DNA from 3 places in the Streptosporangium sp. DT93 genome. Region 3 is predicted to be linked to each of the others. Evidence: riboswitches for the same ligand, from Rfam matches in the RefSeq annotation. Region 3 holds a riboswitch; each other region holds the start of a gene.
What was found. Region 3 has a riboswitch for cobalamin ahead of cobN (cobaltochelatase subunit CobN). Riboswitches for the same ligand answer to the same signal wherever they lie in the genome.

Region 1 (4,271 bases), on a different contig from region 3:
GGACGTGTCCGGGGTTGCCTGGACCTGCGCCGCCACGGTGGCCTGCGCGATCCGGGTGGCCGGGCGCGAGCGCAGGTAGTAGGTGGTCTTGATCCCCGACTTCCACGCGTAGGCGTACATCGAGGAGAGTTTGCCGATCGTCGGCGTGGCCATGAAGAGGTTCAGCGACTGCGACTGGTCGATGTAGGGGGTGCGCGCGGCGGCCAGGTCGATCAGCGCCTTCTGCGGCAGCTCCCAGGCGGTGCGGTAGAGCGGCTTGAGGTCGTCCGGGATCTCGGGGATGTCCTGGATCGAGCCGTCGGCCCGCTTGACGGCGTCGCGGATCGCCGGGGTCCACAGGCCCCTGGCCTGAAGGTCGCGGACCAGGTAGCGGTTGACCTGGAGGAACTCCCCCGAGAGCGTCTCGCGCTTGAAGACGCACGACACCTGCGGCTCGATGCACTCGTAGCAGCCGGCGATGGAGGCGATCGTGGCGGTGGGCGCGATCGCGATCATCAGCGAGTTGCGCAGCCCGGTCACGGCGATCCGCTCCCGCAGCCGGGCCCACCGCTCCGACGTGGCCGCACCGTAGTGGTCGGGGTGCAGCACCCCGCCCGCGGCCCTGGTCTCCTCGTACGAGGGGTGCCGGCCCCGCTCGGCGGCCAGGTCGCAGGAGGTCGCGTAGGCGGCGAGCGCGATCTCCTCGGAGATCCGGGTGGACAGCTCCAGCGCCTCCGGCGAGTCGAACGGCAGCCGGAGCGCGAACATGACGTCGGCCAGGCCCATCATGCCGAGCCCGATCGGCCGCCACCTCAGGTTGGCGTTCCTGGCCTCGGGGGTCGGGTAGAAGCCCAGGTCGATGGTGCGGTCCAGGAAGCGCACGGCGGTGCGGACGGTCGCGCGCAGGCGGTCCCAGTCGATCCCCTCGCCGGTCCCCGCTCCGGTTCCCGTACCGGTCCCCGCCCCGGTCGCCGTGCCGGTCCCCTCGGCGGCCCCCGCAGCGGCCGCCGCGCCGGGCGCGGACAGGTGCGCGGCGAGGTTGATCGAGCCCAGGTTGCAGACCGCGGTCTCCGCGTCCCCGGTCACCTCCAGGATCTCGGTGCAGAGGTTGGACAGGTGGATGACGTTCCGCGGCCTGCCGGTCTGGTTGGAGGTCCGGTTGGCCGCGTCCTTGAAGGTCATCCAGCCGTTGCCGGTCTGGGCGAGCGTGCGCATCATCCGCCCGTACAGGGCGCGGGCCGGGATCTGCCGGGCGGACAGGCCCTCGGCCTCCGCGGCGCGGTACGCCTCGTCGAAGGCCGCCCCGTACAGGTCGGTCAGGTGCGGGACGTCCTTGGGGTCGAACAGCGACCACGTCGCGTCGGCCTCGACCCGGCGCATGAACTCGTCGGGGATCCAGTTGGCGAGGTTGAGGTTGTGCGTGCGCCGGGCCTCCTCGCCGGTGTTGTCGCGCAGTTCGAGGAACTCCTCGATGTCGGCGTGCCAGGGCTCCAGGTAGACGCAGGCCGCGCCCTTGCGCCGGCCGCCCTGGTTGACGGCGGCGACGCTGGAGTCCAGCGTGCGCAGCCAGGGCACGATGCCGTTGGAGTGGCCGTTGGTGCCGCGGATGAGCGAGCCGCGCGAGCGGACCCTGGTCCAGGCGATCCCGATGCCCCCGGCGTACTTCGACAGCCGGGCGACCTGCGTGTAGCGCTCGTAGATGGACTCCAGCTCGTCGCGGGGCGAGTCGAGCAGGAAGCACGAGGAGAGCTGGGGCCTGCGCGAGCCGGAGTTGAACAGCGTGGGCGAGCTGGGCAGGTAGGACAGCGAGGCCATCAGCGCGTACAGCTCGGCGGCCTCCCCGACGGTCTCGGACAGGCCGCAGGCCACCCGCAGGAAGAAGTGCTGCGGGCGCTCCAGCACCTTGCGGGTGCTCGGGTGGCGCAGCAGGTAGCGGTCGTAGACGGTACGCAGCCCGAAGTACTCGAACCGGTCGTCTGCCCCGGGCACGACCAGCGCGTCCAGCGCGCCGGCGTGCGCGGCCACGAACTCCGCGAGCCGGTCCTGGACGAGCCCGGCCTCGTGGGTGGCGGCGACGGAGTCGGAGAAGGTCCGCACGCCGTGCTCGGCGGCCTCGTCGGCGATCAGCCCGGCCAGCATCGCGGCGGCGATCCTGGAGTTCTCCGGATCGGTGATCACTCCCGCGGCGGCCTCGTCGATGGCCAGCCTGCGGGCTGCGGCCCCGCCGGCCCCGCCGGCCCCGCCGGCCCCGTCCGCGCCGCTCCCCGCCCGCGCGCCGGTCTGCGCTGCGGTCCGCGCCAAGGTCTCTGTCACGTCATGCCCTCGCTCGTTCGGACTTCCCCCTGCGGCTCCGCCGGGGGCACGCGTCCGCGAGCGATTCCGGGCACGCCGGATCGCCTCGTTCCGCGAGCCCTCCCACGAGGCCCTGGACAACAACGTCACCGGCAGGTCTTCGGACTCACGGGCGCACCGCACACACCTACCGGCCGTCGCTTCCCAGGCATGGCTCACCCAGTGCTCAATGACGGCTTTCGTTCCCGTTCACCGCTGCGGGGCAGTCCCGGACTCTCACCGGGGTTCCCTCTTGCCTCGCCCCTCGCGGGGCGAACCAGCAACGATCAGGATCCTACATCTAGGGCCGCCTGACGCAACTACCCCAACAGGTTGTGTCTGAGGACGTCAAAAGCCCGAGCTCGTGAAGCACGCCCCGGGTCCGGCCGGTCTCGGTGGACAGCCACCTGCGGAAGTCGTCGCCGCCGAGGAAGACCCGGCTCCACCCGTTCGCCGCGCACAGGGCGCGCCAGTGCGGCGTGGCGTCGAGCCTCTCACAGAGGGCGACGGCCGCCTGCCTGTCCCCCGGGCTCATGTCCCGGGGGCCGAGCAACCCGCACCAGTCGCTGTACTCCAGCCGGACGTCGAGCTCCATCAGCGTCGGCGCGTCGATCCCCTCGATCCTGACCCCCGAGGAGACCGCCAGGGGACGCAGGCGGCCCGCGGAGATCCCCGGCAGCAGCGCGCGGGCCGACCCCAGCATGGCCGCCACCCGGCCCAGCCGGAGCGCCTCGGCCGCGTCCTCCGCGACGAGGTACCCGGCGTACTCCAGCAGCCGGGTGTCCACCCCGAGGCATTTCCCGATCATGCCGTAGAGCACGTGGTCGGAGCCGCCCTCCAGCCTGCCCCCGACCGTCAGCCTCGCCGGGTCGCGGTGCAGCGCGGCGGCGAAGTCCTCGAAGGCGCGCAACCGGGAGCCGGCCGGGACGACCAGGGCCAGCCAGTCGCCGGCCAGCCGGGCGAGGGGGGTGGCGGCCTCGACCACGGCGGTGGTGTTGGCGATCTCCGCCGCGGCGACCATGGGCATCGCGGTGACGAGCAGCCTGCCCTCGCGCGCGAACGAGGCGCGGGAGGCGTCCGGCGCGCCGGACGCCTCCGGGCCGCCGAGGTGGCCGGGGTCACCGGGATCGCCGGCGGCCCCGGCGAGGTCGGGCACGCCGGGGACGACGAAGGCGTCACGCGGGGCCGACCCCAGCACCCCGGGCCGGTCGACGGCCATGACGGTGCGGGCCAGCCCCGAGCGGACCATGACGGAGGCCAGCCGGCGCGCGATGCCGTCCCAGCCGTGGCCGTCGGCCGCGGGTTCGAGGAGGAACAGCCGGTCCACCACCGTGCCCGCGGGCGCGTCCCCGGCCGCGCAGCCCGCGAGCAGCGCGGTCCCCGCCGCCAGCGCGAAAAACCCCCTGCGGCGCATAAGCGCCCCTTCCCCCAGGAACCTCCTATACCCTAGGTTACGTCGATATCACTTTCTGTCATGGAGTGGGGGGTGTGACCGGCCGGGCGGGTGGTTCTCACTCCACGGTGACGCTCTTGGCCAGGTTGCGGGGCTTGTCGACGTCCCGCTCCAGCGCGACGGCGGCGTGGTAGGCGAAGAGTTGCAGCGGGATCGAGAGCAGGATCGGGTCCAGCTCGGTCTCGTTCTTGGGCACCACGATGCAGTCGTCGGCCAGCTTGGGGTCGGCGACGCGGTGGCCGACCATGAGCACCCGCCCGCCCCTGGCGCGGATCTCGCCGAGCGTGGTGAGGTTCTTGTCCAGCAGCTCGTCGTCGGGGACGATCGCCACCGTCGGCATCTCCGGCCCGATCAGCGCCAGCGGCCCGTGCTTGAGCTCGCTGGCCGGGTAGGCCTCCGCGTGCACGTAGGAGATCTCCTTGAGCTTCTGCGCGCCCTCCCTGGCCACCGGATAGCCGCGGACCCGGCCCACGAACATCATGCTCGGCGCCCCGGCGTACTTGTGCGC
Region 2 (4,271 bases), on a different contig from region 3:
GCTGGGCCAGGGCGCGGGCCAGCAGGACGCGTTGTCTCTCCCCGCCGGACAGGGTGACGAAGATCCGCTCGGCGGCGCCGGTCAGGCCGACGCGCTCCAGCGCCCGCGCGCACAGCTCCTCGTCGGCGGCGGCGTCGGCCCGGTACGGGGTGCGGCCCATGGAGACGATCTCGGCCACCGTGAAGTCGAGGTCGGCCGGGCTGTCCTGGGTGAGCACGGCGGTGCGCCGGGCGGCCTGGCGGGCGGGCAGCCGGTGCACGTCGTCGCCGCCCACGGTGACGATCCCGGCCGCGGGGCGCAGCGCCCGGTAGATCGAACGCAGCAGGGTGGACTTGCCACAGCCGTTGGGCCCGACCAGGCCGACGAACTCCCCCTCGTCCACCCACAGGTCGGCCTCGTGCACGATCGGGTGGCCGTCGAGGGCGACGGACACGCCGCACACGTCGAGCCTCACGTGAGGTTCACCGCCCGGTCCGCCGAGCGGCGGCGCAGCAGCCACAGAAAGCACGGCACGCCGAACAGGGCGGTGACGATACTGAGAGCCAGTTCCTGCGGGGCGTTGACGGTGCGGGCGGCGATGTCCGCGAGCTGCAGGAACACCGCGCCGAGCAGGGCGGTGACCGGCAGCACGCGGCGATGGTCGGCGCCTGCCAGCAGGCGGGCGGCGTGCGGCACGATCAGTCCGACGAACGCGATCGCGCCGCTGGTGGCCACCATCACGCCGACCAGCAGCGAGGTCAGCACGAACAGGGTCAGGCGCAGGCGGTGTACGTTCACGCCGAGCGAGATGGCCGTCTCCTCCCCCGCGGCGACATCGACGGCCTCGAGGGCGGGCTGGGCGAGCACGCGGGTGAGCCATGCCCGCGCTGCGGCCGTGTCCTCGCTCGAGCGCCGGACGTGTCTTTCGTGACTCGCGAAGGAGAGTTCCGTGACCGAGCGTTCGCTCGCCACCGTCTACGGTTACCCCCGACAGGGAGCCGACCGCGAACTGAAGAAGGCCGTCGAGGGCTACTGGGCGGGCCGGGTCGATGCCGCCGGGCTCCGCGACACCGCCGCCCGGCTGCGCGCCACCACCTGGCGCGAACTGACCGACGCCGGCCTGGACGAGGTGCCCTGCGGTGACTTCTCGCTGTACGACCACGTGCTGGACACCACCGTCATGGTCGGCGCCGTCCCCGGACGTCACCGGGCCGCCGTCGCGGCCGACGCGCTGGACGGCTACTTCGCCATGGCACGCGGCACCCGGGACGCCGCCCCGCTGGAGATGACCAAATGGTTCGACACCAACTACCACTACCTGGTGCCCGAGCTCGGCCCTGACACCGTGTTCACCGCCGACCCCGGCAAGCAGCTCGGCGAGCTGAACGAGGCGCTGCTGCGGGGCCACAGGCCCCGGCCGGTGCTGGTCGGCCCGGTCACCTACCTGCTGCTGTCCAAGCCGGCCCCCGGCGTCGCGGCGGACTTCGACCCGCTCTCGCTGCTGGACGAGCTGCTGCCCGTCTACGCCGAGATCCTCGCCTCCCTGTCGGAGGGGGGCGCCGAGTGGGTCCAGCTCGACGAGCCTGCGTTCGTCCAGGATCGGCCGCGGGAGGTCCTCGAGGCCCTGGCGCGCGCCTACCGGCTGCTCGGCGGCCTGACGCGGCGCCCGAAGATCCTGGTCGCCGCCTACTTCGACCGGCTCGGTGAGGCTCTTCCCGTCCTGGCGGCCGCGCCCGTCGACGGCCTGGGGCTCGACTTCACCGGCTCCGCGGCGGCCAACCTGGAGGACCTGGCCGCCGTCGGGGGCCTGCCCGGCAAGCGGCTGGTGGCAGGCGTCGTGGACGGGCGCAACATCTGGATCAACGACCTCGAACGCTCCCTGGCGACGCTCGGGACGCTGCGCGGACTCGCCGGCCGCGTGGACGTCGCGGCCTCCTGCTCCCTGCTGCACGTGCCCCACGACGCCACACTGGAGACGAACCTCGACCCCGAGGTCCGGCGCTGGCTCGCCTTCGCCCGCCAGAAGAGCGCCGAGATCGTCACTCTCGCCCGGGGCCTCACCCTGGGGACGGACGCCGTCGCCGATCTGCTCGACGACAACAGGGCCGCCCTGCGCTCCCGCGCCGAGTCGACGCTGACCCGCGACCCGGCCGTCCGCGAGCGGAGCGCGGACGTCACCGGCGCCGACAGCCGCCGTGCCGCCCCCTACGGCGAGCGGGTCGCGGCCCAGCGCGCCCGGCTCAAGCTGCCGCTCCTGCCCACCACGACGATCGGCTCCTTCCCGCAGACGAACGAACTGCGGGTAGCCCGCGCCGACCTGCGCGCGGGCCGCATCGACCAGGCCGCCTACGACGAGCGCATCGCCGCCGAGATCCGCGACGTCCTCGCCTTCCAGGAGGAGGCCGGCCTCGATGTCCTGGTCCACGGCGAGCCCGAGCGCAACGACATGGTCCAGTACTTCGCCGAGCGGCTGGAGGGCCACGTGGCCACCGAGCACGGCTGGGTGCAGTCCTACGGCAGCCGCTACGTCCGCCCGCCGGGCCCTCGCCCCTTCTTCCCTGACCCGATGATCGGGTGCCGATCTGGACTTACTAGGACGTCCAACTATATGTTCGTGGGCAAGGCCCGCGGCGCGGGGAAGCCGGTGTGAATCCAGCGCGGTCCCGCCACTGTGACCGGGAAGTGCGACATCGACGGCCACCGGCGAAAGCCGGGAAGGCCTGATGACGCATGTCGATCCGGGAGTCAGGACACCGGCCGCGGGGTGATCCGTGTTGTCCACGAGGATGGAGCGAACACGCATGGCATCGGTACGCGCCCGCGAACCCGGAACCGACGTCGGGGTCGAGACCGTGGTCGTCGGCCGCCTCGGGCGCGTCCTGCTCGACCGGCCGCGTGCCCTGAACGCGCTGACCCACGACATGGTCCGCCGCATCGACGCCGCCCTTCGGGAGTGGGCCGACGACGAGAGCGTCGTCACCGTGCTCGTCGGCGGCGCGGGCGAGCGCGGGCTGTGCGCCGGAGGCGACATCCGCTCCATCTACCACGACGCCAGGGCGGGCGGCGGCGCCTCGGCGGCCTTCTGGCGGGACGAGTACCACCTCAACGCCCGCATCGCCCGGTACGGCAAACCGTACGTCGCCCTGATGGACGGCATCGTCATGGGCGGCGGTGTCGGGGTCTCCGCGCACGGCGGCGTGCGGATCGTCACCGAGCGCACGACCCTGGCCATGCCCGAGACGGGCATCGGCTTCGTCCCGGACGTCGGCGGCACCTACCTGCTGTCGCGCGCGCCCGGCGAGCTGGGCACCCACCTGGCGCTCACCGCCTCCTCCGTCGGCGCGGGCGACGCCGTGGCCTGCGGGCTGGCCGACCATTTCGTGCCGTCGCGGGACCTGGAGGCGTTCACCGCCGAGCTGGCCCGGCGGGAGGTGACCGAGACGGTCGCCTCCTTCGCCCGCCCCGTTCCCCCCGGTGAGCTGGCCGGGCAGCGCGGGTGGATCGACGCCTGCTACGCCGCCGACACGGTGGAGGAGATCGTGGAGCGGCTGCTGGACAGCGGCGAGAGCGCGGCCGAGGAGGCCGCGGAGCGGATCGGCGGCAAGTCGCCGACGGCGCTGAAGGTCACCCTGCGCTCCCTGCGCCGCGCCCGGGAGCTCGCCTCCCTGGAGGAGGTGCTCGACCAGGAGTACCGCGTCTCACTCAGGGCCCTGACCTGTCCCGACCTGGTGGAGGGCATCCGCGCCCAGGTGATCGACAAGGACCGCTCCCCGCGCTGGTCGCCCCCCACCCTGGCCGAGGTGGGCGAGCGGGAGGTGGAACGCTTCTTCGCACCCCTGGGCGAGAACGAGCTCGGCCTGGCGGGAGGGACCCGATGAGATCACCGGCCCCGCGCCCGGGGCCGGGGCCAGGGAGGACCTCGACGATGCTCGACGACCTCGGCACCCCCGCCGGGACGCACGGCGCCGTCCGGCGCGTGGTGTCCCTCGTCCCCTCCCTCACCGAGTCGCTCGCCGCGACCGCGCCGCACCTGCTGGCCGGCGCGACCGACTGGTGCACCCACCCCGCGCCGTTGCCGGTACGGCGGATCGGCGGCACCAAGAACCCGGACCTGAACGCGATCGTCGCCCTGGAGCCGGACCTGGTGCTGGCCAACGAGGAGGAGAACCGCCCGGCCGACCTGGAGGCGCTGCGGTCGGCCGGGGTGGCGGTCTGGGTGACCAGGGTCCGCACCCTGCCGGAGGCGTTCGCCTCCCTGCGCCGGATGCTCACGCTGGCCTGCGGCCTTCCCG
Region 3 (4,271 bases):
CCGTAGCTGTCGGCGCGGGCCATCGGCGGCACCAGGTGGTCGACGAGGGTGGCGTGCGCCCGGCGCTTGGCCTGGGTGCCCTCGCCGGGGTCGTTGACCAGGAACGGGTAGATGAGCGGCAGGTCGCCGAGCGCGGCGTCGGGCCCGCAGGATGCCGACAGGCCCGCGGACTTGCCGGGCAGCCACTCCAGGTTGCCGTGCTTGCCCACGTGGACCACGGCGTGGGCGCCGAAGCCGTCGGCCAGCCAGCGGTAGGCGGCCAGGTAGTGGTGGCTGGGCGGCAGGTCGGGGTCGTGGTAGATGGCGATGGGGTTCTCCCCGAAGCCGCGTGGCGGCTGCACCATCACCACCACGTTGCCGGCGCGCAGCGCGGCAAGCACGATCTCGCCCTCCGGGTCGCCCGACCTGTCGACGAACAACTCCCCGGGGGGCGGCCCCCAGTGCCGTTCCATCCTCTCCCGCAGGTCGGCGGGCAGCGTGGCGTACCACTCGGCGTAGCGGGTCGCCGCGATGCGCACCGGGTTGCCGGCGAGCTGCTCCTCGGTGAGCCAGTCCCGGTCCTGCCCGCCCGCGGCGATCAGCGCGTGGATGAGCGCGTCGCCGTCCTGCTCGGTCACGCCGGGCAGCTCGCCCTCGGCCCCGATGTCGTAGCCGCGCTCGCGCAGTGCGGCCAGCAGGCGCACCAGGCTGGCGGGGGTGTCCAGGCCGACGGCGTTGCCGATGCGGGCGTGCTTGGTGGGGTAGGCCGACAGCATCAGCACCAGCCGCCGCTCGGCGGGCGGCACGTGCCGCAGCGCGGCGTGGCGCACCGCGATGCCCGCCACGCGCGCGGCGCGCTCGGGGTCGGCCACGTAGACGGTCAGCCCGTCCTCGTCGATCTCCTTGAACGAGAACGGCACCGTGATGATGCGCCCGTCGAACTCGGGGATGGCGACCTGGGTGGCGGCGTCCAGCGGGGACAGGCCGTCGTCGTTCTCCTCCCAGGAGGCGCGGCTGCTCGTCAGGCACAGTCCCTGCAGGATCGGCACGTCCAGCTCGGCCAGCGCGCCGACGTCCCACGCCTCGTCGTCCCCGCCGGCCGACGCGGTCGCCGGCCGGGTGCCGCCCGCTGCCAGGACGGTGACCACCAGGGCGTCCACCGTGCGCAGCGCCTCCACCAGGCCGGGCTCGGCCGTGCGCAGGGACGCGCAGTACAGCGGCAGCGCCCGCGCCCCGGCCCGCTCGATCGCCAGGCAGAGCGCCTCGACGAAGGCGGTGTTGCCGGACACGTGGTGGGCGCGGTAGTAGAGCACGCCGACGACCGGCCCGTCCTGCCCGTCCTGCCCGTCCTGCCCGTCCTGGTCGCGCGCCTCGCGCTCCAGCGTCCCCCAGGTCGGGGTGGGGGCGGGGGCGGCGAAGCCGTGGCCGGTGAGCAGCAGCGTGTCGGACAGGAACCGGTGCAGCTCGGTCAGGTTGGCCGGGCCGCCGTGCGCGAGGTAGGCGTGCGTCTCGGCGCAGACCCCGCCGGGCACGGTGGACAGTTCCATCAGCTCGGCGTCCGGTGCCTGCTCGCCGCCGAGCACGACGACGGGCCGGGGCCCGGCGAGGAGGGCGTCCAGTCCCTCCTCCCAGGCGCGGCGCCCGCCGAGCAGGCGTACCACGACCACCTCGGCGCCCTCCAGCAGCGGTGGCAGGTCGTCGACGCCCAGGCGGGCGGGGTTTCCCAGACGGTAGTCGGCGCCGCTCGCGCGGGCGCTCAGCAGGTCGGTGTCGGAGGTGGAGAGCAGCAGGATCACGCGGCACACTCCATCGGCGGTGTCGCACCGCGGTGGGGGAACGGCGAAAGCGGTGTCGCACCGCGGTGGGGGAACGGCGAAAAGCGCACGGAGCATCCTCCCTCGGGGTCCTCGCCCCGGGTCGTCGTCGGCCGCGACGGCTGGAGTCTCCTGGCTCCCGGATCGGTGCTCGCCCCGGCCTTCCCGCCCGTCGCCGGGCAGTGGCCCGGTTGAGGTTCGCTCCCCGGTCACAGTGGCGGGACCGCGCCGGATTCTCACCGGCTTCCTCCCAACGCCATCGCCACCGATGACACTACGGCAGTCCGGCTCTCCGCAAGAAACTGGTATTAGCATCCCGTGCGTGGACATTGCCGACTTTCATGGACGATCCCGGCCTGACGCGTGTCCCGGCGCACTTCAGGTCCATGCCGCCGCCGACGGCGGCCTGGCCCGTGTCCGCGTGCCCGGAGGCCGCCTGACCCCCGACCGGCTCCGGGAACTCGCCGAGGCGGCCCGCCTCCACGGTGACGGGGCCCTCGAACTCACCTCCCGGGCCAACGTGCAGGTCCGGGGTCTCGCCCCGGACGAGGAGCACGGATTCGCCGCGCGGATGGCGCGGGCGGGCCTGCTGCCCTCGACCACCCACGAGCGGATCCGCAACATCCTGGCCTCCCCGCTGACCGGCCTGGACGGTCCCGGCGGCGGGGGGATCGCCGACGTCACGCCGCTGATCGGCGAGCTGGACCGGCGGTTGTGCGCCCGGCCCGCGCTCGCCGCCCTTCCCGGCCGGTTCATGTTCGCCCTCGACGACGGGCGCGGTGACGTCGCCGGGCTGGGCGCGGACGCCACGGTCGTGTTCGTCGCTCCCGACCGGGTCGCGCTGCTTCTCGCCGGGACCGACACCGGCCTGCGCGTCGGGGCGGATACGGCCGTGACCGCCCTGCTGGCCGCCGCCGAGGCGTTCCTCGACGAGCTGGCCGCCCGGGACGTCACCGCCTGGCGGATCTCCGAGCTCCCCGACGGTCCCGTCCTGGTCGCCGATCGCGTGCTGACCGCCCTCACCGCGCGGGTGACGCCCTTCGAGCCGGTACGACCGCGACCCGTGGCGCTCGGACCGGTGGGACTCGTCGGAGACTCCGCGCGCGTCGCGCTCGGGGTGGCCGTGCCCCTGGGGCGGCTGACCTCCGACCAGGCGCGGCTGCTCGCCGGCCTCGCCTCCGGCGGGGAGATCCGCCTGACCCCCTGGCGCGGCGCGGTCCTGCCCCGCCTGGCCCCCGCCGAGGCCGCGGACGCGGCCGGCCGGCTGCGGGCCGCCGGTCTGGTCGTCGACCCCGCCTCGCCGTGGATCGGCGTCACGGCCTGCGCGGGCCGTCCCGGCTGCGCCAAATCCCTGGCCGACGTGCGGGCCGACGCGACCGCCGTCGTCGCCCTGGCCCCGCCCTCCCGGCGCCCGTACGGCACCGATACGCTCCCCGTGCACTGGGCGGGCTGCGCCAGACGCTGCGGCCGTCCCAGGGGGCGGGTCGCCGACGTGGTCGCCACCGGCCACGGCTACCACCTGGAGCTTGACGGCACCGGCCTGACCTGCTCCGGCATCGAGGAGACCGCGGCCGCGGTGACGGCCGCCAGAGGGGAACTGTGATCGACTACGTCCGCGACGGCGCGGAGATCTACCGCCGCTCCTTCGCCACCATCCGCGCCGAGGCCGACCTGGGCGCGCTGCCCCCGGACGTCGCCCGGGTGGCGGTCCGCATGATCCACGCCTGCGGGATGGTCGACCTGGTGAACGACCTGCGCTGGTCGGCCGGGGTGGTGCCGGCGGCCCGCGAGGCGCTCCTCGCGGGCGCCCCGGTGCTCTGCGACGCCATGATGGTCGCCTCCGGGGTGACCCGGCGCCGCCTGCCCGCCGGCAACGAGGTGATCTGCACGCTCGGCGACCCCCGGGTCCCGGCCCTGGCCGAGGAACTGGGCACCACCCGCAGTGCCGCCGCCCTGGAGCTGTGGCGCGACCGGCTCCAGGGATCGGTGGTCGCGATCGGCAACGCGCCCACCGCGCTGTTCCGGCTGCTGGAGATGGTCGAACAGGGAGCCGGGCGTCCGGCCGCCGTGCTGGGCGTCCCGGTCGGCTTCATCGGCGCCGCCGAGTCCAAGCAGGCCCTCGCCGAGCACCCGTCGAACCTGGAGTACCTGGTCGTGGACGGGCGCCGGGGTGGAAGCGCGATGACCGCCGCCGCGGTCAACGCGATCGCGAGCGAGGAAGAGTGAACGACGACGTGGGCGACACCATGGGCGACAACGCGGGCCACACCGTGAACGACACCACGAGCGGCACCGCTGGCGACGGCGCGGGCCACACCGTGAGCGCCGGCGCACACGCAGGCGTGACCGTACGCGCGACCGGGCGGCTGTGGGGCGTGGGGCTGGGGCCGGGCGATCCCGAGCTGGTGACCGTCAAGGCCGCCCGCCTGATCGGCGAGGCCGACGTGATCGCCTTCCACAGCGCCCGCCACGGCCGGA

Region 1: another riboswitch for cobalamin. It lies ahead of ACLQ2R_RS07145 (ribonucleoside-diphosphate reductase subunit alpha); the one in region 3 lies ahead of cobN (cobaltochelatase subunit CobN).
Region 2: another riboswitch for cobalamin. It lies ahead of ACLQ2R_RS34195 (enoyl-CoA hydratase/isomerase family protein); the one in region 3 lies ahead of cobN (cobaltochelatase subunit CobN).

What each region holds. Positions count from the first base shown of each region.
Region 1 is NZ_JBNCLF010000002.1:436,044-440,314, reverse strand. It holds gene ACLQ2R_RS07145 (ribonucleoside-diphosphate reductase subunit alpha) at 1-2,292, opposite strand, end outside; cobalamin riboswitch at 2,406-2,607, opposite strand; gene ACLQ2R_RS07140 (tripartite tricarboxylate transporter substrate-binding protein) at 2,612-3,724, opposite strand; gene glmS (glutamine--fructose-6-phosphate transaminase (isomerizing)) at 3,822-4,271, opposite strand, start outside.
Region 2 is NZ_JBNCLF010000023.1:77,158-81,428, forward strand. It holds gene ACLQ2R_RS34180 (ABC transporter ATP-binding protein) at 1-454, opposite strand, end outside; gene ACLQ2R_RS34185 (FecCD family ABC transporter permease) at 451-951, opposite strand; gene metE (5-methyltetrahydropteroyltriglutamate--homocysteine S-methyltransferase) at 929-2,629, shown strand; cobalamin riboswitch at 2,591-2,755, shown strand; gene ACLQ2R_RS34195 (enoyl-CoA hydratase/isomerase family protein) at 2,781-3,857, shown strand; gene ACLQ2R_RS34200 (helical backbone metal receptor) at 3,905-4,271, shown strand, end outside.
Region 3 is NZ_JBNCLF010000014.1:140,135-144,405, forward strand. It holds gene cobN (cobaltochelatase subunit CobN) at 1-1,775, opposite strand, end outside; cobalamin riboswitch at 1,897-2,069, opposite strand; gene cobG (precorrin-3B synthase) at 2,062-3,396, shown strand; gene ACLQ2R_RS27225 (precorrin-8X methylmutase) at 3,393-4,019, shown strand; gene ACLQ2R_RS27230 (precorrin-2 C(20)-methyltransferase) at 4,136-4,271, shown strand, end outside.